DNA from 3 places in the Pseudomonas sp. P9_2 genome. Region 1 is predicted to be linked to each of the others. Evidence: riboswitches for the same ligand, from Rfam matches in the RefSeq annotation. Region 1 holds a riboswitch; each other region holds the start of a gene.

What was found. A riboswitch is a leader RNA that binds a small molecule or an ion and turns the genes downstream of it on or off. The one in region 1 is predicted to bind cobalamin.
Positions count from the first base shown of each region.
Region 2: it holds a riboswitch for cobalamin, as region 1 does, so the genes downstream of both, QMK52_RS16550 (ABC transporter substrate-binding protein) here and cobW (cobalamin biosynthesis protein CobW) in region 1, are expected to answer to the same signal.
Region 3: it holds a riboswitch for cobalamin, as region 1 does, so the genes downstream of both, cobO (cob(I)yrinic acid a,c-diamide adenosyltransferase) here and cobW (cobalamin biosynthesis protein CobW) in region 1, are expected to answer to the same signal.

Region 1 covers NZ_CP125376.1:4,453,748-4,463,266, forward strand. Annotated here, with positions in the region: gene QMK52_RS19890 (hypothetical protein) at 64-633, opposite strand; cobalamin riboswitch at 897-1,097, shown strand; gene cobW (cobalamin biosynthesis protein CobW) at 1,189-2,250, shown strand; gene cobN (cobaltochelatase subunit CobN) at 2,253-6,014, shown strand; gene QMK52_RS19905 (ATP-binding protein) at 6,014-7,012, shown strand; gene QMK52_RS19910 (vWA domain-containing protein) at 7,066-7,668, shown strand; gene QMK52_RS19915 (DUF1853 family protein) at 7,798-8,745, opposite strand; gene QMK52_RS19920 (NAD(+) kinase) at 8,891-9,519, shown strand, end outside.
Region 2 covers NZ_CP125376.1:3,697,178-3,706,696, forward strand. Annotated here, with positions in the region: gene QMK52_RS16540 (ABC transporter ATP-binding protein) at 253-1,017, opposite strand; gene QMK52_RS16545 (FecCD family ABC transporter permease) at 1,014-2,018, opposite strand; gene QMK52_RS16550 (ABC transporter substrate-binding protein) at 2,015-3,025, opposite strand; cobalamin riboswitch at 3,140-3,334, opposite strand; gene QMK52_RS16555 (DNA/RNA non-specific endonuclease) at 3,357-4,286, opposite strand; gene QMK52_RS16560 (M4 family metallopeptidase) at 4,423-5,484, shown strand; gene QMK52_RS16565 (protealysin inhibitor emfourin) at 5,514-5,819, shown strand; gene QMK52_RS16570 (aldehyde dehydrogenase family protein) at 5,837-7,231, opposite strand; gene ptrR (putrescine utilization regulator PtrR) at 7,335-8,207, shown strand; gene QMK52_RS16580 (hypothetical protein) at 8,314-8,523, opposite strand; gene QMK52_RS16585 (amino acid aminotransferase) at 8,625-9,519, opposite strand, start outside.
Region 3 covers NZ_CP125376.1:3,416,392-3,425,910, forward strand. Annotated here, with positions in the region: gene QMK52_RS15315 (PQQ-dependent sugar dehydrogenase) at 1-901, opposite strand, end outside; cobalamin riboswitch at 1,001-1,247, shown strand; gene cobO (cob(I)yrinic acid a,c-diamide adenosyltransferase) at 1,326-1,937, shown strand; gene QMK52_RS15325 (cobyrinate a,c-diamide synthase) at 1,934-3,325, shown strand; gene bluB (5,6-dimethylbenzimidazole synthase) at 3,322-3,972, shown strand; gene cbiB (adenosylcobinamide-phosphate synthase CbiB) at 3,969-4,877, shown strand; gene cobD (threonine-phosphate decarboxylase CobD) at 4,870-5,859, shown strand; gene QMK52_RS15345 (cobyric acid synthase) at 5,856-7,307, shown strand; gene cobU (bifunctional adenosylcobinamide kinase/adenosylcobinamide-phosphate guanylyltransferase) at 7,522-8,043, shown strand; gene cobT (nicotinate-nucleotide--dimethylbenzimidazole phosphoribosyltransferase) at 8,040-9,095, shown strand; gene cobC (alpha-ribazole phosphatase family protein) at 9,092-9,519, shown strand, end outside.

The DNA.
Region 1 (9,519 bases):
TGCCTGTCGAAGCCTTGCGATCAAGTGTCAAACATCGCCGACTGTGTAACTTGACCAGATTAATTAGTTGGGTCTATAACGCAGCAAAACGGTATGGTGCTGCCCCATGAAAGTGGGCTTTGTTAGCATGTGATTGATGTTTGCAATATCGAATCTTCCATCTTCTGCGCCGGGCCTGCCATTGTCACCAATACCGATATCTAGCTCACGAAGTGCCCGAGGGTTTTGCAGGAGTATCTTGGCATACAAGGTTGCCTCGGCGGAAAAAGTTCTGGTGCTTGGCACCTGACCTGCCGCTTCTTTCAATTCGTTAACGTTTACAAAACGGTCATTTTCGCCTGCGGCGTACTCACGAAAGTGCTGCTTTATCTTATTCATCACAGCGTCCTGTTGGTAATGGACTACCTTAGGGCGGGCGCTGGTGGGCTGTTCCACAAGGCTGCTCAAAAGCGGCTCTGATCGTTTGAATCGCGGCAGATTACTATGATTGTTCAGTGCGGCCGGAGGGCTGGCCAGGGAACTCTGCGGCGCACGCTCAACAGCGTCAGTACTGACTCGCGGTTTGTTATTGATTGCACCTGTATCGTTAAAAAGAGCGAAGGGAGTGGGCGCGTTAGAAGTCGATATCAGCATGATTCATTCCTGAAGCCAATGGATTAAAATTCGCCACATTTCAAAAACACTTCGCTAATTGCGAAATGGCAGGAGTGTCTGTATGAAATGAGCACTGCTGCGTGGTGTCGTTCTGCGCGACCGTTCCGTATTGAATATGACATCATATTGCAGGCGCTTTTGCGGGATCGGCGCAAGCCTTACAAAGACTGAGTTGGTTAAGGCACAGGCTGGGTATGTTTATGCTTTAGGCGGCGCGACATTGACCCGCTCCGTTGCACTGCGTAGCCTTGCACCCTCGAGGTTCTTCGGCTCAGGCCGAAGCTAAGAAGGGAACGCGGTTCAAGCCGCGGCTGCCCCCGCAACTGTGAAGGGTTCAGTTGATTGCCACGCCACTGCCGAGACGGCGGGAAGGCGCAGTCAGCGTTGGTCACAAGACCTGCACGCCCCAAGCCAGGAGACCTGCCTCGTCACTGATTTTCCAATTCAACCGGGCGGGGTGATCCGGTGACGAAATCCGCTGCTGCGCGTGCCGCAGGGCCTGTCGTCCCGTATGCCCGCCCCAAAGGGCATCCGATGAAAACACTGGCCAAACTCCCCGTCACCATCGTTACCGGCTTCCTCGGCTCGGGCAAGACCACGTTGCTGCGCCACATGCTCGATAACGCCCAGGGCCGTCGCATAGCCGTGATCGTCAACGAGTTTGGCGAGCTGGGCATTGACGGCGAAATCCTCAAGCAATGCTCCATCGGGTGTACCGAAGAAGAAGCCAACGGCCGCGTGTACGAACTGGCCAACGGCTGCCTGTGCTGCACGGTTCAGGAAGAGTTCTTCCCAGTAATGCGTGAGCTGGTGGCCCGTCGTGGCGACCTTGACCATATTCTCATCGAAACCTCTGGCCTGGCTTTGCCCAAACCCCTGGTGCAAGCCTTCCAGTGGCCGGAAATCCGTAGCGCCTGCACGGTTGACGCGGTAATCACCGTGGTCGACAGCCCGGCCGTGGCCGCCGGCACTTTCGCTGCGTTCCCGGATCAAGTCGACGCCCAGCGCAAACTGGACCCGAACCTGGACCACGAGTCGCCGTTGCACGAGCTGTTCGCCGACCAACTGGCCAGCGCCGACCTGGTGATCCTCAACAAAGCCGACCTGATCAGCACCGAAGACCTGGCCCGCGTGCGCCGGGAAGTGGCCGAAGAGCTGCCGCCGGCGGTCAAGATCATCGAAGCCAGCAGCGGTCGCCTGCCATTGGACGTGCTGATCGGCCTGGGTGCCGGCTCCGAAGAGCATATCGACGCTCGCCACAGTCATCACGATCATCACCATGAAGGCGAAGACGACCACGATCACGATGCTTTCGACTCCATCTCCATCGACTTGCCTCAAGCCGACGAAGCACTGTTGCTGGACGCACTGACCCAATTGGTGGTGCAACACGGCATTTTGCGCGTCAAAGGCTTTGCTGCTATCCCGAACAAGCCGATGCGCCTGCTGATCCAGGGCGTGGGCACGCGCTTTGACAAGCACTTCGACCGTGCCTGGGGGGCCGATGAAGCGCGTATCACGCGCCTGGTGCTGATCGGTCAGGAGCTGGACGCCGCTGGCCTTGAAGCGCAATTGCGCGCTGCCCTCAGCGTTTAACCATGCACCTGCTCAGGACCCAACCCGGTGGTTTCGTCGCGGACGACAATATTGCCGACCTTGGGCAAACCCCCGCCGAGCTGGTGATCCTGTGCAGCGGTGACTCCAGCCTGGCGCTGCTGGCCGAAGCCGCCCAGCAGTTGCCCGAGGATTACCCCAGCCTGCGCCTGGCCAACCCGATGCAGGTGCAGAACCACGCCTCGGTCGACCTGTACGTCGATGAGGTGTTGCGTCACGCCAAGGTCATCCTGATTTCCTTGCATGGCGGCATTGGTTATTGGCGCTACGGCATCGAGCGTCTGGTAGAGCTGGCCGAGCGTGGCGTCACGTTGATCCTGGTGCCGGGGGATGATCGTCCAGACCCGGAACTCAGCGGCCTGAGCACCGTCGCTGCTGCACAGCGCGAGCGTCTGTGGCACTTTTTGCGCCAGGGTGGCCTGGGCAATGCGTTGGACTTTTATCACTGCCTGGCCAGCGCCCATCTGGGCCGCGACTATGCCTGGGCCGAGCCACAAACCTTGCCGCGTACGGCGATCTATCACCCGCACAAAGCCAATGCCCGCCTCAATGACTGGCAGGCGGATTGGCGCGCCGACTTCCCCGTGGCCGCGGTGTTGTTCTACCGCTCCCACTTGCAGGCGGCCAATACCGGATTTATCGATGTGTTCTGCCAGCGCTTGCAGGCAGCGGGCCTGAACCCGTTGCCCATCGCAGTGGCCAGTTTGAAAGAGCCCGGTTGCCTCACGGTGGTCGAGGACCTGTTGGACGACGTGCAAGTCGCGGTGATCCTCAACACCACAGGCTTTGCCCAATCCAGCCCCGAAGCGCCGCATCTGCGACCGTTTCGGCGCAACGTCCCGGTGATCCAGGCGATCTGCGCCCAGGATAACCAGCCCGGCTGGGAAGCCAGCGAGCAGGGGCTCGGCCCTCGCGATCTGGCCATGCATATTGCCTTGCCCGAGCTGGATGGGCGCATCATCAGCCGGCCGATCAGCTTCAAGGACCTGGCCTGGCGCAGCGAGCGCAGCCAGTCTGACGTGGTGTGCTACCGCGCAGCGCCCGAGCGCATGGATTTTGTCGCTGAACTGGCGCGGCGTTGGGTTGACTTGGCCCGGGTGCCGAATGCCGACAAACGCATCGCCTTGATCCTCGCCAACTACCCGACCCGTGACGGTCGCATCGGTAACGGTGTGGGCCTGGACACGCCAGCAGCGGCGCTGAATATCCTGCGGGCCTTGCAGGTTGAAGGCTATCCGGTGGCGCCGGCGCTTGCGGACAGCGGCACCGCACTGATCCACGAGCTGCTCGGCGGTGTCACTAACGACCTCGACAGCCTTGACCAGCGCCCGTGCCATCAAAGCCTGGGCCTGGCCGAGTACCAGGCGTTGTTCGATCGACTGCCCGAGTCCAATCGCCAGGCCGTGCTGGAACGTTGGGGCGCTCCACAAAACGATCCGATGTTCCGCGACGGCCGCATGATGATCGCCGGCCTGCGCCTGGGCCTGACCTTCGTCGGCATCCAGCCGGCCCGGGGTTACCAGGTGGACGCGAGCGCCGTGTACCACGACCCGGACCTGGTGCCGCCCCATGGGTACCTGGCGTTCTATTTCTGGCTGCGTCACACCTACGGCGCACACGGCGTGATTCATGTGGGCAAGCACGGTAACCTGGAGTGGTTGCCGGGCAAGGGCGTGGGTCTGTCGGAAAACTGCTGGCCGGATGCATTGCTGGGGCCGCTGCCCAATATCTACCCGTTTATCGTCAACGACCCGGGCGAGGGCGCCCAGGCCAAGCGGCGCACCCAGGCGGTGATCATCGACCACTTGATGCCGCCGTTGACCCGCGCCGAAACCTACGGCCCGTTGCGTAACCTTGAGTTGTTGGCCGACGAGTATTACGAGGCGCAATTGCTCGACCCGCGCCGCGCGCTTGAGCTGCAAAAAGACATTCTCAAACTGGTGCGCGAAACCCGCATCGACCAGGAGCTGGAGCTGGACAGCGAGACTGACGCCGACATCTGGTTGCCGCGCCTGGACACCTACCTGTGTGATTTGAAGGAGTCGCAGATCCGCGACGGCCTGCATATCTTTGGCGAATCCCCCGAGGGCCGCCTGCGCATCGACACCTTGCTGGCGTTGCTGCGCATTCCCCGTGGCGATGGCCGTGGCCCGCAATCTAGCCTGCTGCGGGTGCTGGCCAAGGCCTTCGAGCTGGGCTTCGATCCGCTCGATTGCGCCTTGGCCGAGCCATGGACGGGGCGGCGCCCGTTGGTACTGCAAAAGATTGACGGGCAGTTGTGGCGCACCGCTGGCGATACCCGCGAACGCCTGGAGCTCTACGCGGCGCGCTTGATCGAGCAGGCGCTGGAAGGCCCTGTCGAGCAGTTGGAAGAGCCTGGCTGGGAGGACGTCAAGTCGGTCGTCGAAAGCCTGCGCATTGTGGTGGCGCCGCGCCTGGACGCCTGCGGCCCGGCGGAAATGCGCGGCCTGCTCGATGCCTTGAGCGGGCGCTTCGTTCCGGCAGGGCCCAGCGGTGCGCCCAGTCGCGGGCGCCTGGATGTGCTGCCGACCGGGCGTAACTTCTTTACCGTGGACGTACGCAACCTGCCAACCACCACGGCCTGGCGCATCGGTTTCCAATCGGCCAACCTGATTCTCGAACGTCACCTGCAAGACCATGGCGACCACTTGCGTCAGTTGGGCTTGTCGGTTTGGGGCACAGCCACCATGCGCACCGGCGGTGATGATATCGCCCAGGCCATGGCGCTGATGGGCGTGCGCCCGGTATGGGCCACCGGCAGCCAGCGGGTCGACGATTTTGAAATCCTGCCGATCAGCCTGCTGGATCGCCCGCGTGTCGACGTGACCCTGCGCGTATCCGGCTTCTTCCGCGATGCCTTCGCCAACCTGATCCGCCTGTTCGACGCAGCGGTGCAGGCGGTGGCGGCCCTGGATGAACCGGACGACATGAACCCGCTGGCCGCCAAGGTGCGCAGCGAGCGCCAGGCGCTGGTTGAGTCGGGCCTGGATGCAGAGGCTGCGGCCAAGCAGGCCGGCTGGCGCATCTTCGGCGCCAAACCGGGTGCCTATGGCGCGGGCGTGCAGGGCGCGGTTGACGGGCGCCTGTGGCAGAGCCGCGAGGACTTGGCCGAGGTCTACCTCAACTGGGGCGGCTATGCCTACGGGGGCTCCGATGAAGGCACCGCCGCCCGCGAGCAGTTTGCCCAGCGCCTGAGCCAAGTGCAGGCGGTGTTGCAGAACCAGGACAACCGCGAGCACGACTTGCTCGATTCCAATGATTACTACCAATTCCAGGGCGGTATGCTCGCCGCCGTGGAAACCCTGAGCGGTGACAAGGCCGCCAGTTATCATGGCGACCATAGCCAGCCGGACTTGCCCAGAATCCGCACCTTGAAGGAAGAGCTGAACCGGGTGATCCGCGCCCGCGCTGCCAACCCCAAGTGGATCGAAGGCGTGAAACGCCATGGCTACAAAGGCGCGTTTGAAATGGCCGCGACCGTGGACAACCTGTTCGCTTTCGACGCCACCACCGCGTTGATCGACGATCATCAATATGCACTGCTGGCCGATGCCTACCTGCTGGACCCTGACACCCGGGCGTTTGTGCAGCAGCACAACCCCGATGCCCTGCGCGACATGACCGAGCGTATGCTCGAAGCCCAGCAGCGGGGCATGTGGCAGGCGCCGGGGGCTTATCGCGAAGCACTGGAAAACCTCTTGCTGGATATAGAAGAAGACAGCTGATGACCGAGATTCCCCATTTTCCGCTGTCCGCCGTGGTCGGTGCTGACGACCTGAAACTGGCGCTGTGCCTGACCGCCATCGACCCCCGCATCGGCGGCGTGCTGATCGAAGGTCCGCGGGGCATGGCCAAGTCGACCCTGGCTCGTGGGCTGGCGGACCTCCTTGCCAGCGGCCAGTTCGTAACTTTGCCCCTGGGCGCGACCGAGGAACGCCTGGTCGGCACCTTGGACCTGGATGCCGCACTGGGTGAAGGTCGTGCACAATTTTCCCCCGGCGTGTTGGCCAAGGCTGACGGCGGCGTGCTGTATGTGGATGAAGTCAACTTGCTGGCCGACCATTTGGTGGACCTGCTGTTGGACGTGGCCGCCAGCGGCACCAACCTGATCGAGCGCGACGGTATTTCCCATCGGCATTCGGCGCGCTTTGTGCTGATCGGCACCATGAACCCGGAAGAGGGCGAGTTGCGCCCGCAGTTGCTCGACCGCTTTGGTTTCAATGTGGCGCTGAGCGGGCAGACCTTGCCCGCCGAACGTGGGCAGATCATTCGTCGTCGCCTGGATTTCGACAGTGATCCGGCGGCCTTCTGCGCGCAGTGGGCCGCGCCGCAAGCCGAGTTGCGCGAACGCTGCACGCAGGCGCGGGCGCGACTCGACAGCATCGACCTGGACGATCACGCGTTGGCACAGATTACCGAACGTTGCTTTGCCGCAGGCGTGGACGGTATGCGCGCCGACCTGGTCTGGCTGCGTGGCGCCCGGGCCCATGCGGCGTGGCGAGGCGCGTCAGCCATTGCCGAGCAAGACATTGAAGCGGTGGCCGAGTTTGCCTTGCGCCACCGTCGTCAGCAGCAAACGCCCCCGGCCGCACCGCCGAATCAAGGACAGTCATCAAAACCGTCTGAAAGCTCGCCCGGGCAGGGCCAATGGGGCGATATGCCTGCGCCGGCCTTGCCCACGGGCGCCCGCCGCGATGTGCCGGCCTGGCCAAAAAAGCCCTAGGCATTCGCCCCCGACCTGACGCGGGGGCGGATGCCCGGCCCCAGGCGGGGCGGCTGGACAACGGCAGGCAGGGCACGGCGCGCAGCGCACAGAACGGCAGGATCAATTGGCCGGGTACGTTGCTCGGTGGACGGCCACAATGCCGTGATGACCTGCTGTTCCACCTGCGTAGCCGTTCGGCGCCGGAACTGTGGTTGGTAATCGTCGATGCCTCGGCGTCCACCCGGCGCCATCGGGCGTTGACCGATGCCAAGGGTTTGTTGGCTCAGCTGTTCGACGACGCTTATCGGCAACGGGCGCGCATGGCGCTGTTGACGGCCAGCGGGGCATCGCCGAGGTGGCAGGTGCAAGGTTTGAAGGCGGCGAAGGGCTTGACGGGTTGGCTGGAGCAGTTAGGCGCCGGTGGCGGTACGCCGCTGCTCGCCGCCTTGAGCGAGGCCGGGCAGTGGCTCAAAGCGCGGCGCAAGCGTTACCCGGCGCAGCAACAGCGATTGCTGGTGATCACTGATGGTCGGCTCAAAGCCATTGATGGGTTGCCGCCGTTGGAGTGCCCGGGGTTACTGGTAGACATTGAGCGCGGGCCGATCCGGTTGGGGCGGGCTCAGGAGTTGGCGATGGGGTTGCAGTTGGATTATCAGCATATTGATGCGTTGTAGTGCCTGGGCAGTCGCCATCGGGAGCAAGCCCTCCCACATTTTTCAGTGCGCCGCAGCACTACCTGTGGGAGGGGCGGTGCGACGATTCGACTTGCTCCCGATGGCTGCCTTGAATACACCGAGGATCTATCAGCCTGCCCCCGGCACATTCGGCCAAAGATCCGCCACCAGAAACAGCCGCTCGGCTTCTTCCCAATCCTCACCGCTGTGCACCATTCGCACCAGTAACTGCGCCGGTGCCATCGGATCCAGGTCCTTCAGCCAGCTTTGCATCTGCGCTTCACTCCACACTTGATCCGCCGTGTAATGCGCAGGTGCCAACCAGGCGTGGCGGGGCAGGGGTTGCCAGTGGCCGGGCGGGCGGGTGCTGACAAAATCCGACCAGTCACGCTGATGCAACCAGCATCCACGCAGATGCTGCGGGTGGGCGCCGATTGGGGGTTGCGCCGTGCCAGGCCAGGGATAGAGCAGATAACCGCCCAGCCACAAATGCGCATCGAACACCTGGATATCCAGCGCCGCCAAGGCGTCGCGGCTCTCGGCCCGTGCAGAAATCGGCAGTTGATGTTCGGCCAGGTGCGCCAGCTTGCGGTCCAGCCGGTCATGGCAGCCCGGGCCGAGCCATTGCGCGGTGTCCTGGCCATTGCCGTCCTGTGGGCCAAGATAGAGTTTGATCGCCAGTTCCAGATGGTGCACGCCATCGCGGTCGCGCAACAGCATGTCCAGTTCGCCCAGGGTATGCCCGGCGCGGCGGATCGGCAGGTTGGCGGCCAGCAATTCCACACCCGGCGCGTGCTGCACGGCAAACTGCCAAAGGCGCTCGTAATAGAGGCCCAGGCGCCGTGTGCGCGAGAGGCTGAGCCACTGCTGCAGGGCGCTGCTGTCCTGATCAAGCGCACGCAGCCAATGCTCAAGCCGGTGTGGCGCCTGCACCCAGTCACTGCCGGCCAGCGGGTGGCGCTGCGGCCACGGCGTTTGCGCCAGCATGGGCGGGGCGAGGATCACCCACGCCAGGTCGCGCACCTCGGGGTGGCGCAATTGGCGAGGCAAGTTGTGCAAGTCAGGGAACACGGTCATGGTCCGAGCATAGCCTTTTCAGCCGGGTGAAGGTGCCTGAGAACCATTGTCATCAAGGCGCGGCGGCGACAAAGGATTTTGCCTGAGGCGGCCTTTCGCCCATAATCGTTCTTTTTTGCCGCACCCCAAATCCCGCAGGAGCCCCATGGAGCAATTTCGCAATATCGGCATTATCGGTCGCCTGGGCAGTACCCAGGTGTTGGACACCGTCCGCCGGCTGAAGAAGTTTCTGCTCGAGCGCCACCTGCATGTGATCCTCGAAGACACCATCGCCGAAATCCTCCCGGGCCACGGCCTGCAGACCTCGTCGCGCAAGATGCTCGGCGAGGTCTGCGACATGGTCATCGTGGTCGGCGGCGATGGCAGCCTGCTCGGTGCCGCCCGGGCGCTGGCGCGGCATAACGTGCCGGTGCTGGGGATCAACCGCGGCAGCCTGGGGTTTCTGACCGACATCCGCCCCGATGAGCTGGAAGTCGAAGTGGCCAAGGTGCTCGACGGCCATTACCTGGTGGAAAACCGCTTCCTGCTGCAAGCCGAAGTGCGCCGCCATGGCGAGGCGATCGGCCAGGGCGACGCCCTCAACGATGTGGTGCTGCACCCGGGCAAATCCACGCGGATGATCGAGTTCGAGCTGTATATCGACGGCCAGTTCGTGTGCAGCCAGAAGGCCGACGGCCTGATTGTCGCCACGCCTACCGGCTCCACCGCGTATGCGCTATCGGCCGGTGGCCCGATCATGCACCCCAAGCTTGATGCCATTGTGATCGTGCCGAT
Region 2 (9,519 bases), 760 kb from region 1:
AAAACGCTCTTGCCCCACCACTCGGCACCTCGCTTAGGCTCGGTGTGCCCGTAATCCGACAGGGATTTGGGGGGCCGCCGCCACGCGCCATCCATGGCGCGGGGCGGCTAAACCGGCATCCCTGCCGGTTTACCCCCCAAATCCCTGTCGAATTCCGGCCAGCGTGGTTTAACGGGGCGCCTAAGATCAAAAGCAGATCAAGAGCGACTCGCTTCGCATCGTGGTTACCGTCCGCTGTTACAACCCACGGTTTCAGTTGGAGCGCAGGCGCAGGATCTGCGCACCGTCGAACGGGTCCGTCAGGTAATGCCCCTGCACCCCGAATGTCTCCTGCAAGCGCTGTGGCGTCAGCACCTCCAGCGGTGCGCCCAGCGCCACCAGTTCTCCGCGATCCAGTACGGCCAGGCGATCACAGGTCAGCGCCTGATTCAGATCATGCAGGGCAATCAAGGTCGTCACCGGCAAGCCTTGCACGCCTTTGAGGATCGCCAGTTGATGCTGGATATCAAGGTGATTGGTCGGCTCGTCCAGCAACAAAATCTGCGGCCGTTGCGCCAGGGCGCGGGCGATGTGTACGCGCTGGCGTTCGCCGCCAGAGAGGCTGCGCCAGGCGCGTTGGCTCAGGTGGGTAGCATCTACGTCGTGCAGGGCCTGGTGCACGATGGCATCGTCTTCACGCGACCACGGGCTCAACGCAGACAGCCACGGCGTGCGGCCCAGGGCCACGGCGTCGAACACGCGGATGGCGTCGTCGGTGTCGGCCTGTTGCTCCACCACCGCCAGCTGTTGCGCGATGGTGCGGCGCGACAACTCACCGAGCGGCTTGCCACCCAGGCGAACATCGCCGCTGGCCGGCACACGTAATCCAGCCAGCAATTTGAGCAGGGTGGATTTGCCTGAACCATTGGGCCCGACGATCCCGAGGGTTTCACCCAACTGCACGTCCAGGTCAATGTCGCGCAGCAACTGCGCCTCACGCACTTTGAAGCCCAGGCCGCTGCAACTGAGCACGCTCATCGCGCATTCCTCCGGCCAATCAGGATCAGCGCAAACACCGGCGCGCCCACCAATGCGGTCACCACACCTACCGGAATCACCTGGCCCTTGATCAGGGTGCGCGACAGCACGTCCGCAGCGATCAAAAACAGCGCGCCACCCAAGGCGCTGGCCGGCAACAAGCGCGAATGCCCGGTGCCAAGCAACAGGCGCACCGCATGGGGAATCACCAAGCCGACAAACCCGATGGAGCCGACGATGGACACCATCACCGCCGTCACCAGCGCAGCGCAGGCCACCAGCACAAATTGCACGCGGCGTACGGGGATGCCGAGGGAGGCCGCCGAGTCGCTGCCGAAGGTAAACGCATCCAGTGCGCGCCGGTGCCACAGGCACACCGCGAGCCCCACGACCGCCACCGGCACCGCCAACCACACCGACGGCCAGCGCACGCCGCTGAGGTTGCCCAGCAGCCAGAACATAATGCCGCGGGCCTGTTCGGAGCTGGCCGACTTGGTGATCAGGAACGCGGTCAAAGCATTGAACAACTGCGAGCCGGCGATGCCTGCGAGGATGATCTGCCCGGTACCGCTGGACGAACCGCTGGCCCGCGCCAGCAGCGTCACCAGCGCAAACGCCGCCATCGCCCCCACAAACGCGCCGGCCGATAACGACACCAGGCCACCGCCCACGCCAATCAAGGCAACGAGTACCGCGCCGGTTGACGCGCCGGCGCTGATGCCCAGCAGGTACGGATCGGCCAGCGGGTTACGCAGCAGCGATTGCAGGATCACGCCGCACGTTGCCAACCCTGCGCCGCAGGCTGCGGCCACCAGGGCCCGGGTGAGCCGATAGTTCCACACCACGCCTTCGTCGATGGGGTCCAGCACGAAGCCCGCGCCCCAGAGTTTATTGGCGAGCACCTGCAGCACCACCTGCGGTTCGATGGCGGTTTCACCGATGGCGACGCCAGCGAGCAGGGCGAGCAGCAGCAACGCCAGGGCGAGTAGGCTGCGCATCATTGGCCCAGGTCGTAGCCGTCGATGGCGGCGGCCAGTTGTTCAAGGCCTTCGAAGGTGCGCAGGCTCGCCTGCAACGCCAGGGCGTCGAGGATGATGATACGGTTGTTCTTGACCGCGTCCATGTTGCGGGTCACGGGGTCGCTGCGCAGGAAGGCGAGTTTCTTTTCATGGTCGTCGGCCGGGTAGCGGCGGCGGTCCATGCGAGCGATCACCAGGAAGGTGGGGTTGGCCTTGGCGATGGTTTCCCAGCCCACGGCGGGCCACTCTTCATCGGACTGCACGACGTTACGCAGGCCTAGGGTTTGCAGCATGAATTGCGGCACGCCCTTATGGCCGGCTACGTAAGGGTCGCTGGCCATTTCGGCGCTGGAGAACCACACCAGTGCGCTGGCCTGCTTCAAGCCTTTGCCCTGCGCCGTAGCGACGGATTTGGCCAGGCGCGCCTTGAGTTCGTCGGCCAGTTGTTGGCCGCGATCCTGTACGTCGAATATCTGTGCCAGTTGCTGGAGGCTCTGGTAGATCGTCTCGATGCGAAAGGGCTCCAACCGGGTGCCATCGGCGCCCACCAGGTTGTCCTTGCCTTCGCAGTCGGACGGCAACAGGTAGGTGGGGATCTTCAGTTCATGAAACTGCTCACGGGTGCCGACCACGCCTTGGGGGCCCACCACCCATTCCAGCTCGGCGGCCACCAGTTGCGGGCGCTTGGCGAGTACGGCTTCGAAGCTTGGCTCGTTGTTGGCCAGGCGCTCGATGCGGTCGTCCTGGGCCTTGTACTGCGCCGCCACGTTGTTGAACCACAGCGAAGTGCCGACCACCTTGTCGCCCACGCCCAGGGCGTAGAGCATCTCGGTGGCAGCCTGGCCGATGGTCACGCTGCGGGCGGGGGCGTGCTGGAAGGTCAGGGTGCTGCCGCAGTTTTGCACGGTCAACGGGTACTGAGTGGGCGCGGCTTGCGCCAGGGCACACATACCCAAGCCTGCGATCAGGGCGGTAACGCGTGGCAGCATGAGGCGATCTCCTTGTGAACCGTAGGTGCAGCAGGGGAGGTACGGCTCGGAAATACGCCCATGGACGCTGCTGATGGGCAGGGCCAGGATGTCCTTCCCGGACACCCCGCCGGTTAGTGAATTAGCTGGGCCGGCAGGTCTCCTGACTGATGCGTCGTCGCCTTGCTCCCGCCTTCCCGGACGCGGTCCAGTGGCAGTGGGGAGCAGGCTCGGCATCTACAGTTGCGGGGGCAGTTTCGGTTCACGTCGCGTGCGGCGTTTCGAATTCCCTGTTAGTCCCATACGGGAACCGGCGGCGATATGGTAAGCGATCACACCCTGTAGGCGCGAATCAGAGTCGAATATCTTGCGGCCCGCGGATCAGCGCTTCGATCCGGGTGCCTGTGGCGCGCTCTTCGTTGCTGAACCCGTCGTAGTCGGCCAGGTTGGCGAAGCGGATGCCGGTCAGTTGTTCGATCGCAATCACACTGCGCTGGTAGGTGCGAAGCGGGCCGAATACCAGGTCGAGTTGGCCCAGCTCGCGGCTTTGGTCAATCATGTAGGCGCTGGCGGACGGTTTGCCATCGTCGCTGAGGTAGGCCACTACTTTCCAGAACGCCCTGGGGATTTTTACGCCACGGTAAAGTCGGTCGTCATCGGCGAACACTGGCCCGGTAAATACCGTGGCGCGGGCTTTCCAGCGCTGGGTGTTGTCGAGAATGTAGTCTTCGAGTTCCAGCCAGGTCTTCTGGTTGAAGCCGCTCATCTGGGGCGAGCAGTTGGTGAAGTGAAAGGTGTCGAAGTTGGCGGTGTTCGCCTCGTCGCCCCAGTTGGGGTCCTGGCGCCGTACCAGGTGGCCGCGGTCCAGGCCATTGCCGGCATAGAGGTCTTCACCTGCTTGGGCGTCCAGAGGCAGGCGGCCATCGTAGGCCCAGGCGTCGTTGCTGCGCGTGATGTCCACATGCTTGGCGCCGTCGATATTGACCCCCACGTAGAGCGCCAATCGCCGGGAGCGCGACATGGTGATGGAGAAATGCGTGTAGTCCAGACGCTTGGGTTGCACGTCGCTTGCCAGCGGCTCGCCAACCGTGGGCCATGGCACCACGAAGTCGCTGAGGAAATCGTCGGCATAGCCCGCGCGGTTTTTGAAGTCCTTGGCCGCTGTGACACGCGGCGTCGCGGTTCTGGCTTCCAGCAGGCTGGGGCTGGCTGCGACCAATGGGCGCAGGTCGGCGAGCCTTGGGCGGTGGGAAAGGTCGATTTTGGCTGTGCGGGCGGGCATGGGCATGTTCCTTATGGGCCTCGGATAAACACCACTGAAACACAAACTCATGACAATTTGGCCCAGGTGGCGAACACAGGGCTATCCTGAAAACCGTTACCCGGACGTTCATCACACGCCAAAAAGGAGCCAGCTCATGTGTGTTCGCCAACCGCGCAACCCGATTTTCTGCCTGATCCCACCGTACATGCTCGACCAGATCGCCCGCCACGGGGATAAAGCCCAGCGGGAGGTCGCATTACGCACGCGCGCCAAGGACAGCACGTTCCGCTCGTTGCGTATGGTCGCGGTACCCGCCAAGGGCCCGGCCCGCATGGCGCTGGCCGTGGGCGCCGAGAAACAGCGCTCGATCTACAGCGCCGAAAACACCGACAGCCTGCCTGGCAAGCTGATTCGCGGCGAAGGGCAGCCCGCCAGTGGCGATGCCGCAGTAGACGAAGCCTATGACGGCCTGGGCGCCACCTTCGATTTTTTTGACCAGGTATTCGACCGCAACTCCATCGACGATGCGGGCATGGCGCTGGACGCCACGGTGCACTTCGGCCAGGACTACAACAACGCGTTCTGGAATTCGACCCAGATGGTGTTCGGCGATGGCGACCAGCAGTTGTTCAACCGCTTCACCGTGGCGCTCGACGTCATTGGCCATGAGTTGGCCCATGGCGTGACCGAGGATGAGGCCAAGCTGATGTACTTCAACCAGTCCGGCGCGCTGAACGAGTCGCTGTCGGATGTATTCGGTTCGTTGATCAAGCAGTACGCGCTGAAGCAAACGGCCGAGGACGCCGACTGGTTGATCGGCAAGGGGCTGTTTACCAAAAAGATCAAAGGCACCGCTCTGCGTTCGATGAAAGCCCCGGGCACCGCCTTTGATGACAAGCTGCTGGGCAAAGACCCGCAGCCGGGGCATATGGATGATTTTGTGCAAACCTACGAGGACAATGGTGGCGTGCATATCAATTCCGGCATTCCCAACCACGCGTTCTATCAGGTGGCCACCAAGATTGGCGGGTTCGCCTGGGAGCGTGCAGGGCGGATCTGGTATGACGCACTGCGCGATTCGCGGCTGCGGCCCAATTCCGGCTTTTTGCGTTTTGCGCGTATCACCCATGATATTGCCGGTCAGCTTTATGGCGTAAACAAGGATGAGCAGAAGGCGGTCAAGGCAGGCTGGAAAGCGGTGGGCATTAACGTTTGACGAAGCCGCCTGTGCGGCGAGGAACAGCCATGCGAATTTCAATCAAGGAAAGCGGCGGGGCGGCGTTTTTTCCAGGGTTGGCCAAACCGCGCAGCGTCGAACTGGACGCGTTGCCCGAGCAGGACCAGCAGGAGCTGCGGCAACTGATCGAAGACTCGGGTTTCTTTCGGTTGCCGCAAAGCACTCGCCCTGAACCAGGCAACCCCGGCCAGGTGCATTACACCCTGACAGTGACGGAGGGAGCGCGCGAGCACACGGTCTGTGTGCTCGCGCCGGTAAAACCCCAGGCCCTGGATGGTTTGGTGCAGTGCGTGCGACGACATATTAATTGTTGAGCGCCAAGGCTGGCAGGCTACTTACGATCCAGCCACACCGTCTGGGCATTGCAGAACTCGCGTACACCGAAGTGCGACAGCTCGCGGCCGAACCCGCTTTTTTTCACGCCGCCAAACGCCACCCGAGGGTCCGACACGCTGAACGCGTTGACGAAGACCCCGCCGGTTTCCAGCTGGTCGGCAATCGCTCGCGCCTTTGCCGCGTCGGCCGTGAAGATGCTGGCCGTCAGGCCGAACTCGCTGTCGTTGGCCAGGGCCACGGCGTGCTCGGCGTCGCGGGCGGTGATGATCGACGCCACGGGGCCGAACAGTTCCTGTTTGAACGACGTCATTTGGTCGGTGACGTCGGCCAGGACGGTCGGTTCGTAGTAATTGCTCGCGCCCGCGACTTTATGGCCACCCAACAGCAGCCTGGCGCCTTCTTCCAGGGTCGCCTGGACCTGGCCGTGCAGTTCGTCACGCAGATCAAAACGCGCCATGGGGCCGATATAGGTGGCGGTCGAGGTGGGTTCGCCCATCACCAGGGCGCGGCTGGCTTCCAGGAATTTGGCAGTGAAGGCTTCAACCACGCCCGCTTCGATGATCAAGCGCTTGGCGGCGGCGCAGACCTGGCCGCTGTTCTGGAAGCGGCCGATGACGGCAGCTTGTACGGCGGCGTCGAGGTCGGCGTCGTTGAGCACGATAAACGGGTCGGAGCCGCCCAGTTCCAGCACGCATTTTTTCAACGCGGCCCCGGCCTGTGAGCCGATGGCGATACCGGCGCGCACGCTGCCGGTGAGCGTCACGGCGGCGATGCGCGGGTCGGCGATGGCGGTGGACACGCCGTCCTGGGTCACGTTGATCACTTCAAACACGCCTTCGGCAAAACCGGCTTTGCGCAGCGCTTGCTGGATCAGGTAGGCGCTGCCCATTACGTTGGGCGCATGTTTGAGTACATAGGTGTTGCCGGCGAGCAGGGTCGGCACGGCGCCGCGCAGCACTTGCCACACCGGGAAGTTCCACGGCATCACCGCGAGAATCGGGCCCAGTGGGCGGTATTCGATCCGGGCGCTGCCGTTGTCCACCAAGGTAGGTTCCGGGGCGAGCATGGCCGGGCCGTGGGCGGCGTACCACTCGCTGAGCTGGGCGCATTTTTCAATCTCGGCGCGGGCCTGGGCGATAGGCTTGCCCATTTCCAGGGTGATCATCTGCGCCATGTCTTCAGCTTGCTCACGCAGGGCGGCAGCCAGGGCTAGCAGATAGTCGGCACGCTGGTTCACCGGGGTGTGGCGCCAGGTACGGAAGGCATCGGTCGCGCGGGTGAGGGCGGCATCCAGTTGTGCTGCGCTTTCATAGGGGTAGCTGGCAACGGTTTCACCGTTGGCGGGGTTGATCGACAAGGCGTGGGTCTGGTGGGAAATAGCGTTGTTCATGGCACCGTCCGGCTGAAAGAGTGAATGATGGCCAGCGTACGGGGCTGTATCTTTTCTGGAAACTGAATAATATTAAGCAATACGTTCATGAATGGAGAATGACTTGGATCTGGTGCAGCTGGAAATCTTCAAGGCCGTTGCCGAACAAGGCAGCATCAGCGCCGCCGCGCAGTTGATTCATCGGGTGCCGTCGAACCTCACCACGCGCATCAAGCAACTGGAGCAGGATTTGGGCGTGGAGTTATTCATCCGTGAGAAGAGTCGCTTGCGTTTGTCCCCCGCCGGGTGGAATTTCCTCGGCTATACGCGGCGCATTCTCGACCTGGTGCAAGAAGCCCGCGCCACGGTGGCGGGGGAGGAGCCCCAAGGTGCGTTTGCCCTGGGCTCGCTGGAGAGCACGGCGGCGGTGCGTATCCCGGCGTTACTAGCGGCGTATAACCAGCAATACACCAAGGTGGAGTTGGACCTGAGTACGGGCCCCTCGGGCACCATGATCGAAGGCGTACTGTCGGGCCGGCTGACGGCGGCCTTTGTCGATGGCCCGGTGCTGCACTCCACGCTGGAGGGTGTGGCGGTGTTTGAGGAGGAGATGGTGGTGATCGCGCCGCTGCATCACGCGCCGATCAGCCGGGGGCAGGATGTGAATGGCGAGAACATTTATACGTTTCGCTCGAACTGCTCGTACCGGCATCACTTTGAACGCTGGTTTTCACAGGATGGCGCGGTGCCGGGCAAGATCTTCGAGATCGAGTCGTACCATGGCATGTTGGCCTGTGTCAGCGCCGGGGCCGGGCTGGCGCTGATGCCGCGCAGTATGCTGGAGAGTATGCCGGGGTGTGCGGCGGTGAGCGTGTGGCCGCTGCCCGACACATTCCGTATCTTGAATACCTGGCTGATCTGGCGGCGGGGCACGGTATCGCAGAGTTTGAACAGCTTTGTAAAACTGCTGGAAGAACGCAATCTACCAGCACCGTAGATCAAATGTGGGAGCTGGCTTGCCTGCGATAGCGGCGGTTCAGTTAAAGATTCATTGAATGACACACCGCTATCGCAGGCAAGCCAGCTCCCACAGGTGTCTTACATCAGCCGCCAAATTGCAGGGTGCCCATCGCCAGTTTGGCCATGATCGCCGTTGCACCCAGTTGCACCAGCCATAAAGCCAACCCTCCAAGAAATACACCTAACGCCACTTGCAGCACCAAACTTTTCTGGCGCTTGGCTTGCGGTGCGCGTGGGGCGTAGTCGTGCAATTCGTCGCGGTCGGCGCGCAGGTCCAGGTCATCGTTTCTCATAGGGTTCTCGCAGCAAGGAGGCAGTCGGCGTTCAGTCTAGTGTGTTCGCCAATAAAAAGGGGGAAGCCAATGGCTTCCCCCTTCGTCTAACGCTTGCCGGCTTACAGCACCTCGACAATCGCCTTGGTCACCGCACCAATGTTCGACTGGTTCAGCGCCGCCACACAGATACGCCCGGTGTCCAGTGCATAGATGCCAAACTCGGTACGCAGGCGTGTGACTTGCTCAATTGTCAGGCCGGAGTAGGAGAACATCCCGCGCTGGCGACCGACGAAGCTGAAGTCGTGACCTGGCGCAGCCTTGGCCAGCTCGGCCACCATCTGCTCGCGCATACCGCGGATGCGCAGGCGCATTTCGGCCAACTCGGCTTCCCACTGAGCGCGCAGCTCAGGGTTGTTCAACACTGCGGCAACGATGGCTGCGCCGTGGGTGGGCGGGTTGGAGTAGTTGGTGCGGATCACACGCTTGACCTGGGACAGGATGCGCGCGCTTTCTTCCTTGGACTCGCTGACGATCGACAGCGCGCCTACTCGCTCGCCATACAGCGAGAACGACTTGGAGAACGAGCTGGACACAAAGAAGGTCAGGCCCGACTCAGCGAACAGGCGCACTGCGGCGGCGTCTTCGTCGATACCGTCGCCAAAGCCCTGGTAGGCCATGTCGAGGAACGGCACCAGGTTTTTCGCCTTGACCACCTCCAGCACGTCTTGCCAGTCGGCCGGACTCAGGTCGACGCCGGTCGGGTTGTGGCAGCAGGCGTGCAGCACCACGATGGACTGTGGCGGCAGGGCGTTGAGGTCTTCGAGCAGGCCGGCACGGTTCACGTCGTGGGTGGCCGCGTCGTAGTAACGGTAGGTCTGCACCGGGAAACCGGCTTTTTCGAACAGGGCCTGGTGGTTTTCCCAGCTCGGATCACTGATGGCGACGACGGCATTGGGCAGCAGTTGCTTGAGGAAGTCAGCGCCGATTTTCAGTGCGCCGGTACCGCCCACGGCT
Region 3 (9,519 bases), 1.0 Mb from region 1:
AGAAGCCGCCATCCTTGACTGAGGTGATGTAGTCCGGCACCAGGTCGCTGCCGATTTCATCGCGCTCGTTCACCGCAGTCCACAGTTTGCCGCTCTGTGGCTCCCAGGCCATGCCGTTGGGGTTGCGCAGGCCGGAGGCGAAAATGCGGTGTTGGCCGGTGGCGCGATCAACTTCCCAGATGGCCGCGCGGCCTTGTTCGGCGTCCAGGCCATTTTCACCGACGTTGCTGTTGGAGCCGACGCTCACATACAACTTGCTGCCATCCTTGCTGGCCACCACATTTTTCGTCCAGTGGTGGTTCAAGGGGCCACCTGGCAACTCCACGACTGTTGTGCCTGGGGATGTGATTGCGGTTTCACCTGGCTGATAAGGAAAACGCAGCAACTTGTCCGAGTCCGCCACGTACAGGTCGTTGCCCACCAGTGTCATGCCAAACGGCGAATTCAGATTTTGCAGAAATACCGTACGCGTTTCGGCCACGCCGTCATGATCGGCATCGCGCAACAACGTAATGCGGTTCGGGCTCGGCACACCGGCACCGGCGCGGCCCATGACTTTTTCCATCACCCAACCCCGCACGCCTTTGGTGTCGTCTGGCTTGGGTGGCGCATTGGTCTCGGCCACCAACACGTCGCCGTTGGGCAGTACGTAGAGCCAGCGTGGATGCTCCAGGCCCTCGGCGAATGCGGCCACTTGGGTGCCGGCGGCAGCCGTTGGCTTGGCGCCTTCAGGCCAACCGATCGCCGGGGCGATGTTGACGGTGGGAATCAGCGTCTTGTTCGGCTCCGGCAGTTTGGGCGAGGGCCCGGTGCCATCGGAGACTTGCAAGGTGGAGCTTTCGCCGCAGGCGGCGAGGCTGCCGGTGAGCATGATCAGTAAGGCCAGTCGGGTTTTAGGCATGGTTTTCTCCTTGATACCTGTAAGGGTAGAGAAGCACGCTGTACGGATGGTTCAAGTACAAGGCCAGCTTTAATTGACGCTCCACCCCCAACCCACTAACCTTCGCGGCTTGTTCCAGGTGCTCTGTGGCGTGCGCGTCGACAGGGTGAAACAGGGAAGCCGGTGAGCGAGCGCACTTGTACACAGTGCTGCCGCGATTCCGGCGCTGCCCCCGCAACGGTAAATGAGTCAAGACGGTGCTGTTTGCCACTGTATCGCCCGCGATATGGGAAGGCGCGCCCTCGGCTGCTTCGACAAGACGCGCCACTCATGAGTCCGGAGACCGGCCTTGAACATTCAACAGCATCACGGTGGGCGATGCTTGGCTGTCTGTTTTTTCTTTTTCCTGCCCGCCGTTTTTGTCCAGCCCCAACGGAGAGCTGCCATGACCGATTCCCCCGACCGCGACGAACGCCACCTGGCGCGCATGTTGCGCAAAAAAGCCGTGATCGACGAGCGCATCGCCAATTCGCCGAATGAGTGCGGCTTGTTGCTGGTATTGACCGGCAACGGCAAAGGCAAGAGCAGTTCGGCCTTCGGCATGTTGGCCCGCGCCATGGGCCACGGCATGCAGTGCGGTGTGGTGCAGTTCATCAAGGGCCGCAACAGCACAGGCGAAGAGCTGTTCTTCCGGCGCTTCCCCGAGCAAGTTCGCTTCCACGTCATGGGCGAAGGCTTCACCTGGGAAACCCAGGATCGTCAACGCGATATCGCCGCCGCCGAAGCAGCCTGGGCGGTGTCGCGGGCAATGCTCAATGACCCTTCCATTGGCCTGGTGGTGCTGGATGAACTGAACATCGCTCTCAAGCACGGCTACCTCGACCTGGACCAGGTGCTAAGCGACCTGCAAGCCCGCCCGCCGATGCAGCATGTGGTGGTCACTGGCCGTGGTGCCAAGCCTGAATTGATCGAAATGGGCGACACCGTCACCGAAATGGGCATGCTCAAGCACGCGTTCCAGGCCGGTATCAAGGCACAGAAGGGCGTTGAACTTTGAATCAGCCCCGCCAATGCCCAGCCGTCTTGATCGCCGCTCCGGCGTCCGGCCAAGGCAAAACCACGGTCACCGCTGCGCTGGCCCGTTTGCATCGCAACCTGGGGCGCAAGGTGCGCGTGTTCAAATGCGGGCCGGACTTTCTCGACCCGATGATCCACGAGCGTGCCAGCGGTGCGCCGGTGTATCAATTGGACATGTGGATGGTGGGCGAGCAGGAAAGTCGTCGTCTGCTGTGGGAAGCGGCCGGGGAGGCCGACTTGATCCTGATCGAAGGCGTGATGGGGCTGTTCGACGGCACCCCCTCCAGCGCCGACCTGGCGCGGCACTTCGGCGTGCCAGTGCTGGGGGTGATCGACGGGACTGCCATGGCCCAGACCTTTGGTGCCCTGGCCCTGGGCCTGGCGCGCTATCAGCCCGACCTGCCGTTCGCCGGCGTGCTGGCCAACCGTGTCGGCACCTTGCGCCATGCCCAGTTGCTCGAAGGCAGCCTCACCGAGGGCTTGCGTTGGTACGGCGCGTTATCCCGCGAGACCGGTATCGAACTGCCGAGCCGCCACCTGGGCCTGGTGCAAGCCAGCGAACTCAATGACCTCGATGTACGCCTGGATGCTGCTGCCCAGGCATTGGGCAGTAGCTGCGAAGTGGCCCTGCCGCCGCCCGTGACCTTTGCCGCGCCCGAAGTGATCAAGGCTGAACCGTTACTTGCCGGTGTGCGTATCGCCGTCGCCCGTGACGAAGCCTTTGCCTTTACCTATGGCGCCAGCCTGGATTTGCTGCGGGCCATGGGCGCAGAGCTGACATTCTTCTCACCTATTCATGATCGCCAACTGCCGCAGGCAGACAGCCTTTACCTGCCAGGCGGATATCCGGAACTGCACCACCAGGCGCTGTCGGCAAACACCTCGATGCTGGAGGCCATCCGTGCTCATCACGCCGCCGGCAAGCCACTGCTCGCCGAATGTGGCGGCATGCTCTATCTGCTCGATTCGCTGACGGATGTAGAGGGCGACAGAGCCGAACTGGTTGGCGTGCTGCCAGGCGATGCGGTGATGCAAAAGAAACTCGCGGCCCTGGCCCTGCAAAGTGTCGAATTGCCGGAAGGCACGTTGCGCGGGCACACCTACCACCACTCCTTGACCAGCACCGCATTGGCGCCGATCGCCCGTGGCCTGAGCCCTAACGGCGGGCGCGGGGCTGAAGCGGTTTACCGACAAGGGCGGCTGACCGCTTCCTACGTGCACTTTTATTTTCCGTCGAATCCTGGCGCGGTGGCCGCGTTGTTCGCGCCAGACCTTGAGACCGCTATCGCAGGCAAGTCAGCTCCCACAGTTGACCGAGTTGAAACCCAATCCAATGTGGGAGGGGGCTTGCCCCCGATGAGGCCATGACTGACAACGCCTTCCCCGAGGCCGACCGCCAGGCCGTTTACCGCGCCATCGCCGAACGCCGCGACATGCGCCACTTCACCGCCGGCAGCGTTGCTCCGGAACTGTTGCACCGCTTGCTCCAGGCCGCGCACCAGGCACCCAGTGTAGGTCTGATGCAGCCATGGCGTTTTATCCGTATCAGCGACCGCCGGTTGCGCAGCCAGATCCAGCAGTTGGTGGAAGAAGAGCGCGTGCGCACCGCGCAGGCCCTGGGCGAGCGCTCCGATGACTTCATGAAGCTCAAGGTCGAAGGCATCAACGACTGCGCCGAGGTACTGGTGGCTGCACTGATGGATGATCGCGAGCGCCACATCTTCGGGCGCCGCACCTTGCCGGAAATGGACATGGCGTCTCTATCTTGCGCAATCCAGAACCTGTGGCTGGCGGCGCGCGTGGAAGGCCTGGGCATGGGCTGGGTGTCGCTGTTCGAACCCCAGGCGTTGGCCGAACTGCTGGGTCTGCCACCCGGCGCGAAACCCCTGGCCGTACTGTGCCTGGGGCCGGTGGCTGAGTTCTACCCGGCACCGATGTTGCAGCTCGAAGGCTGGACCGAGCCGCGGCCGCTGAGTGACATGCTGTATGAAAACACGTGGGGAGTGAGTCAATGAGTGTGGCCTTGCTGTGTGTCGCTGCGGTGGCGCTGGATGCGCTGCTGGGTGAGCCCAGGCGCTGGCATCCGCTGGTGGCGTTCGGCAACTTCGCCGGGCGCATCGAGCAGCGTTTCAATAGCGGTGGGCGTGGCTGGCGCAGCCATGGCGTGACCGCGTGGTTTATCGCAGTGGTGCCTCTGACCTTGCTGGCCACCGCGTTATCGTGGGCGCCTTATATCGGCTGGCTCCTGGAAATCCTGGCGTTGTACTGCGCCTTGGGCATGCGCAGCCTGGGCGAGCATGTGACGCCGGTGGCCCAGGCCCTGCGCAGCGATGATCTGGATGAGGCACGCAAACGCGTGAGTTACCTGGTCAGCCGCCAGACCAGCGAACTGGACCGCACCGAAGTTGCGCGCGCCGCAACCGAGTCGGTGCTGGAGAACGGCAGCGATGCGGTATTCGCCGCGTTGTTCTGGTTTGTGGTGGCAGGCGTGCCAGGCGTGGTGCTTTATCGCCTGAGCAACACCCTCGACGCCATGTGGGGCTATCGCAACGAGCGCTTTGAGCGTTTTGGCTGGGCGGCTGCAAAGATCGACGATGTGCTCAACTACATTCCTGCGCGACTGGTGGCCTTGACCTACGCGCTATTGGGCAAAACCCGCCTGGCCCTCAAATGCTGGCGCACCCAGGGCCCGACGTGGGACAGCCCTAACGCCGGTCCGGTGATGGCTGCCGGTGCCGGTGCGTTGGGCGTCGAACTCGGTGGCGCAGCGATTTATCACGGCGAGGTGCATCAGCGCCCGCAGTTGGGCGAAGGCCCGCCGGCCGATGCCGCCTCCATTGATCGTGGCTGGCAACTGGTGCAGCGCGGCGTATGGTTGTGGCTGCTGGTCTTGTGCGTAGGGGCGCAAATCTATGCTTGAACACGGTGGCCGGCTGCGAAAGGCCGCGATTGAATACGGGATTGCCGAAGCGGATTGGCTTGATCTGTCCAGTGGCCTGGCGCCCTGGCCGTGGCCGATTCCCGAGATCCCGCTGCGTGCCTGGGCCCGCTTGCCGGAAACCGATGATGGCCTGGAGAAGGCCGCCTGCGAGTATTACGGCGCCGCCCAGTTGTTGCCGGTGCCGGGCTCCCAGGCCGCGATCCAGTTGCTGCCGCGTCTGCGCCGCTCCGGCAAGGTCGGCGTGCTTTCGCCTTGCTATGCCGAGCACGCCGAAGCCTGGCGCCGCGCCGGTTATGTGGTGCGTGAAGTGCAGGAGCAGGAGGTCGACTTCTTTCTCGACAGCCTCGACGTGCTGGTGGTGGTCAACCCCAACAACCCCACGGGCCTGAGCCTGCCCCCGCAACGCTTGCTGGACTGGCACGCGCGGCTGGTCCAGCGCGGGGGCTGGCTGGTGGTGGACGAAGCGTTCATGGACGTGACCCCCGATTCAAGCCTGGCGAGCCATGCCGATCAGGTCGGTTTGATCGTACTGCGTTCGTTCGGCAAGTTTTTCGGCCTGGCCGGTGTACGCCTGGGCTTTGTGCTGGCCGAACGCAAGTTGCTCAAGTTGCTGGCCGAACAGGTCGGGCCCTGGGCAGTCAGCGGGCCGACGCGGGTATTGGGCCAAGCGTGCCTGCGCGATACGGATGGGCACACCCGCCAGCGCAATCGATGCATCGAAGCGGGCCAGCGCTTGTTCGAACTGCTTGAGCGCAGAGGCTTTCAACCCCACGGCGGCTGCGCATTGTTCCAGTGGCTGATCACGCCTCATGCCGAGCGCCTGCACGAATTCATGGCCCAGCGCGGCATCCTGCTGCGCCTGTTTGTGCACGACAGCAGCGTGCGTTTCGGCTTGCCCGACACCGAAGCCGACTGGTTGCGGCTGGACGAGGCTTTGGCCGCTTACAAGGAAGCCACATGAGTACGCTGATGGTGCAGGGCACTACCTCCGACGCCGGCAAGAGTACCCTGGTGACCGCGTTGTGCCGTTGGCTGGTGCGCCAGGGTGTCGCGGTGGCGCCGTTCAAGCCGCAGAACATGGCGCTCAACAGCGCGGTGACGGCCGAAGGCGGCGAGATCGGCCGCGCCCAGGCGGTGCAGGCCCAGGCCGCCAACCTGGCACCCCACACCGATATGAACCCGGTGCTGCTCAAGCCCAACAGCGACACCGGCTCGCAAGTGATCATCCACGGTCGCGCCGTGACCAGCATGAATGCCGTGGCCTATCACGACTACAAAGCCATTGCGATGCAGGCGGTGTTGGCTTCCCACGCACGTTTGAGCCAAGCCTACCCGGTGGTGATGGTCGAAGGTGCGGGCTCCCCGGCCGAGATCAACCTGCGCGCCAATGACATCGCCAACATGGGCTTCGCCGAAGCGGCGGATTGCCCGGTGCTGTTGATCGCCGATATCAATCGCGGCGGCGTGTTTGCCCATCTGGTCGGTACCCTGGAATTGCTGTCGCCCAGCGAGCAGGCACGGGTCAAGGGCTTCATCATCAACCGTTTTCGCGGTGATATCGCGCTGTTGCAGCCTGGCCTGGATTGGCTGGAGGCGCGCACCGGCAAGCCGGTTGTCGGCGTGTTGCCCTATGTGATGGACCTGCACCTGGAGGCGGAAGACGGCATCGACCAGCGCCAGATCGACAAGGCCGCCCACGTGCTCAAGGTGGTGGTGCCGGTGTTGCCGCGGATCAGCAATCACACTGACTTTGACCCGCTGCGCCTGCATCCTCAGGTGGATTTGCAGTTTGTCGGGCCGGGCCAGGCGATGCCTGCGGCTGACCTGGTCATCCTGCCTGGCTCCAAAAGCGTACGCAGCGATCTGGCCTTCTTGCGCGCCAATGGCTGGGATGCGGCCGTGGCGCGGCATCTGCGTTATGGCGGCAAGGTGCTGGGGATTTGCGGCGGTTTGCAGATGCTGGGTGAGCAGGTGCATGACCCGCTTGGGCTGGAGGGGGTGGCCGGGTCCAGTGCCGGCCTCGGGCTGCTGGCGTTTACTACAACGCTGGAGGAGCAGAAACAGCTGCGCAATGTGCGCGGACGCTTGGTGCTCGAAGATGCTGAAGTGAGTGGGTATGAGATTCACGCGGGTGTGACATCAGGCGATGCCCTGCTCAGCGCTGCGGTGCTGCTGGACGATGGTCGCAGCGATGGCGCGCTGAGTGCTGACGGGCAGATTCTCGGCACCTACCTGCACGGGCTGTTCGAAACACCGGCGGCGTGCAGTGCCTTGCTGCGGTGGGCCGGATTGCAGGAGGTGCAAGAGGTGGATTATCACGGGTTGCGCGAGCGTGATATCGAACGGTTGGCGGATCTGGTTGAACACCATTTGGACACCGATTTGTTGCGCAACCTATGTGGGATTTAACAGTGTGTACGCGATGCAAATGTGGGAGGGGGCTTGCTCCCGATGGCGGCCTGTCGGTGTACATATCCATTGCTGCGTTCGGCCAGCGTGGTTTAACGGGGCGCCTGAGATCAAAAGCAAAATCAAGAGCGGCTCGCTGCGCATCGTGGTTACGTAAAGCGCCGCATTCATTCTGGTTTTGCGCTCCACCTTTGACTTTTACAGGGCTAATTCCATGCTCCAACTGATCTTGGGTGGTGCCCGCTCGGGCAAGAGTCGCCTGGCTGAAAAGCTCGCCTGCGACAGCGCTTTGCCGGTCACTTATATCGCCACCAGCCAGCCGCTGGATGGTGAAATGAATCAGCGGGTGGCGCTGCATCGCGAACGTCGCCCGGATCATTGGGGGCTGATTGAAGAACCCATCGAGCTGGCGCATGTGCTGCGTGAAAACGCCGCTACCGACCGCTGCCTGTTGGTGGATTGCCTGACGTTATGGCTGACCAATCTGCTGATGCTCGACGATAGCGATCGTCTGGTGTTCGAGCGCGATCAACTGCTGCAAACCCTGGCCTCGCTGCCAGGTGAAATCATTTTTGTCAGCAACGAGACCGGTCTGGGTGTCGTGCCGCTGGGCGAATTGACTCGCCGCTATGTGGATGAAGCCGGTTGGCTGCATCAAGCCTTGGCCGAGCGGTGTCAGCGTGTGGTGTTGACGGTTGCCGGCCTGCCCCTGACTTTGAAAGGTACTGCGTTATGACGGACTCCTGGTGGCTCAACCCCTGCAAGGCCATTGATGCCGCTGCTCATGAGCAGGCGCTGGCGCGTCAGCAACAATTGACCAAGCCCGCCGGTTCCCTCGGCCAGCTGGAAGCGCTGGCGGTGCAACTGGCGGGTTTGCAGGGCCAGGTCAAGCCGTCGGTGGAGCAACTGTGGATCGCGATTTTTGCCGGTGATCACGGTGTGGTCGCCGAAGGCGTGTCGGCATTTCCCCAGGAAGTGACCGGGCAGATGCTGCAAAACTTCGTCAGTGGTGGTGCGGCGATCAGCGTGTTGGCGCGGCAACTGGATGCGCAACTGGAAGTGATTGATCTTGGCACAGTGACGCCCTCGCTGAACTTGCCCGGCGTGCGTCATGTGAATATCGGCGCGGGCACGGCCAACTTTGTTGATGGCCCGGCGATGACCCAGGCTCAGGGGCTGTTGGCATTGCAAGCCGGCCGAGACAGCGCGCACCGCGCTCTGGAACGCGGTGCGCAGGTGTTTATCGGCGGCGAGATGGGTATCGGCAATACCACCGCGGCCAGCGCGTTGGCCTGTGCATTGCTGGATTGCCAGGTGAGCGACCTGACTGGCCCGGGCACAGGTTTGAATGCAGCGGGCGTCAGCCACAAGGTCGCGGTCATCGAGCGCGCTTTGGCGCTGCATGCCGGGCAACGGGGTGATGCGTTGCAAACGCTGTTCAATCTCGGCGGTTTTGAAATTGCCGGGTTGGTTGGCGCTTACCTGGCCTGTGCGCAGGCAGGTATCGTGGTGCTGGTGGATGGGTTTATCTGCAGCGTTGCGGCGCTGGTGGCGGTGCGCTTGAACCCGGCGTGCCGCGAATGGCTGGTGTTCGGGCATCGCGGTGCCGAGCCGGGCCATCGCCATGTGTTGCACAGCCTGGATGCCGAACCGCTACTGGAACTGGGCTTGCGCCTGGGCGAAGGCAGCGGCGCGGCGCTGGCGGTGCCGTTGTTGCGTTTGGCCTGTGCGTTGCACGGGCAGATGGCAACCTTCGCCGAAGCGGCCGTGGCAGATCGCCCCGCATGACCTTGCACCTGGACCTGCTGCGCCACGGCGAAACCGAGCTGGGCGGCGGCCTGCGCGGCAGCCTGGACGATGCCTTGACCGCCAGGGGCTGGGCGCAGATGCGAGCCGCGGTGGTGGGGCAGGGGCCATGGGATCGGTTGATCGGCTCACCGTTGCAACGCTGCGCCTTGTTTGCCCAGGAGCTGGGAGCACAGCTCGGCCTGCCGGTCAGCCTTGAGCCGGCTTTGCAAGAACTCCACTTCGGTGCCTGGGAAGGCCAGAGCGCCGCGGCGCTGATGGAGACCGATGCCGAAGGGCTGGGTTTGTTCTGGGCCGATCCCTATGCGTTCACGCCGCCCCAAGGCGAGCCTGTCAGTGCATTTTCCGAGCGGGTGCTCGGCGCGGTGTCACGCCTGCATCAGGCTTACGCCGGCCAGCGCGTGTT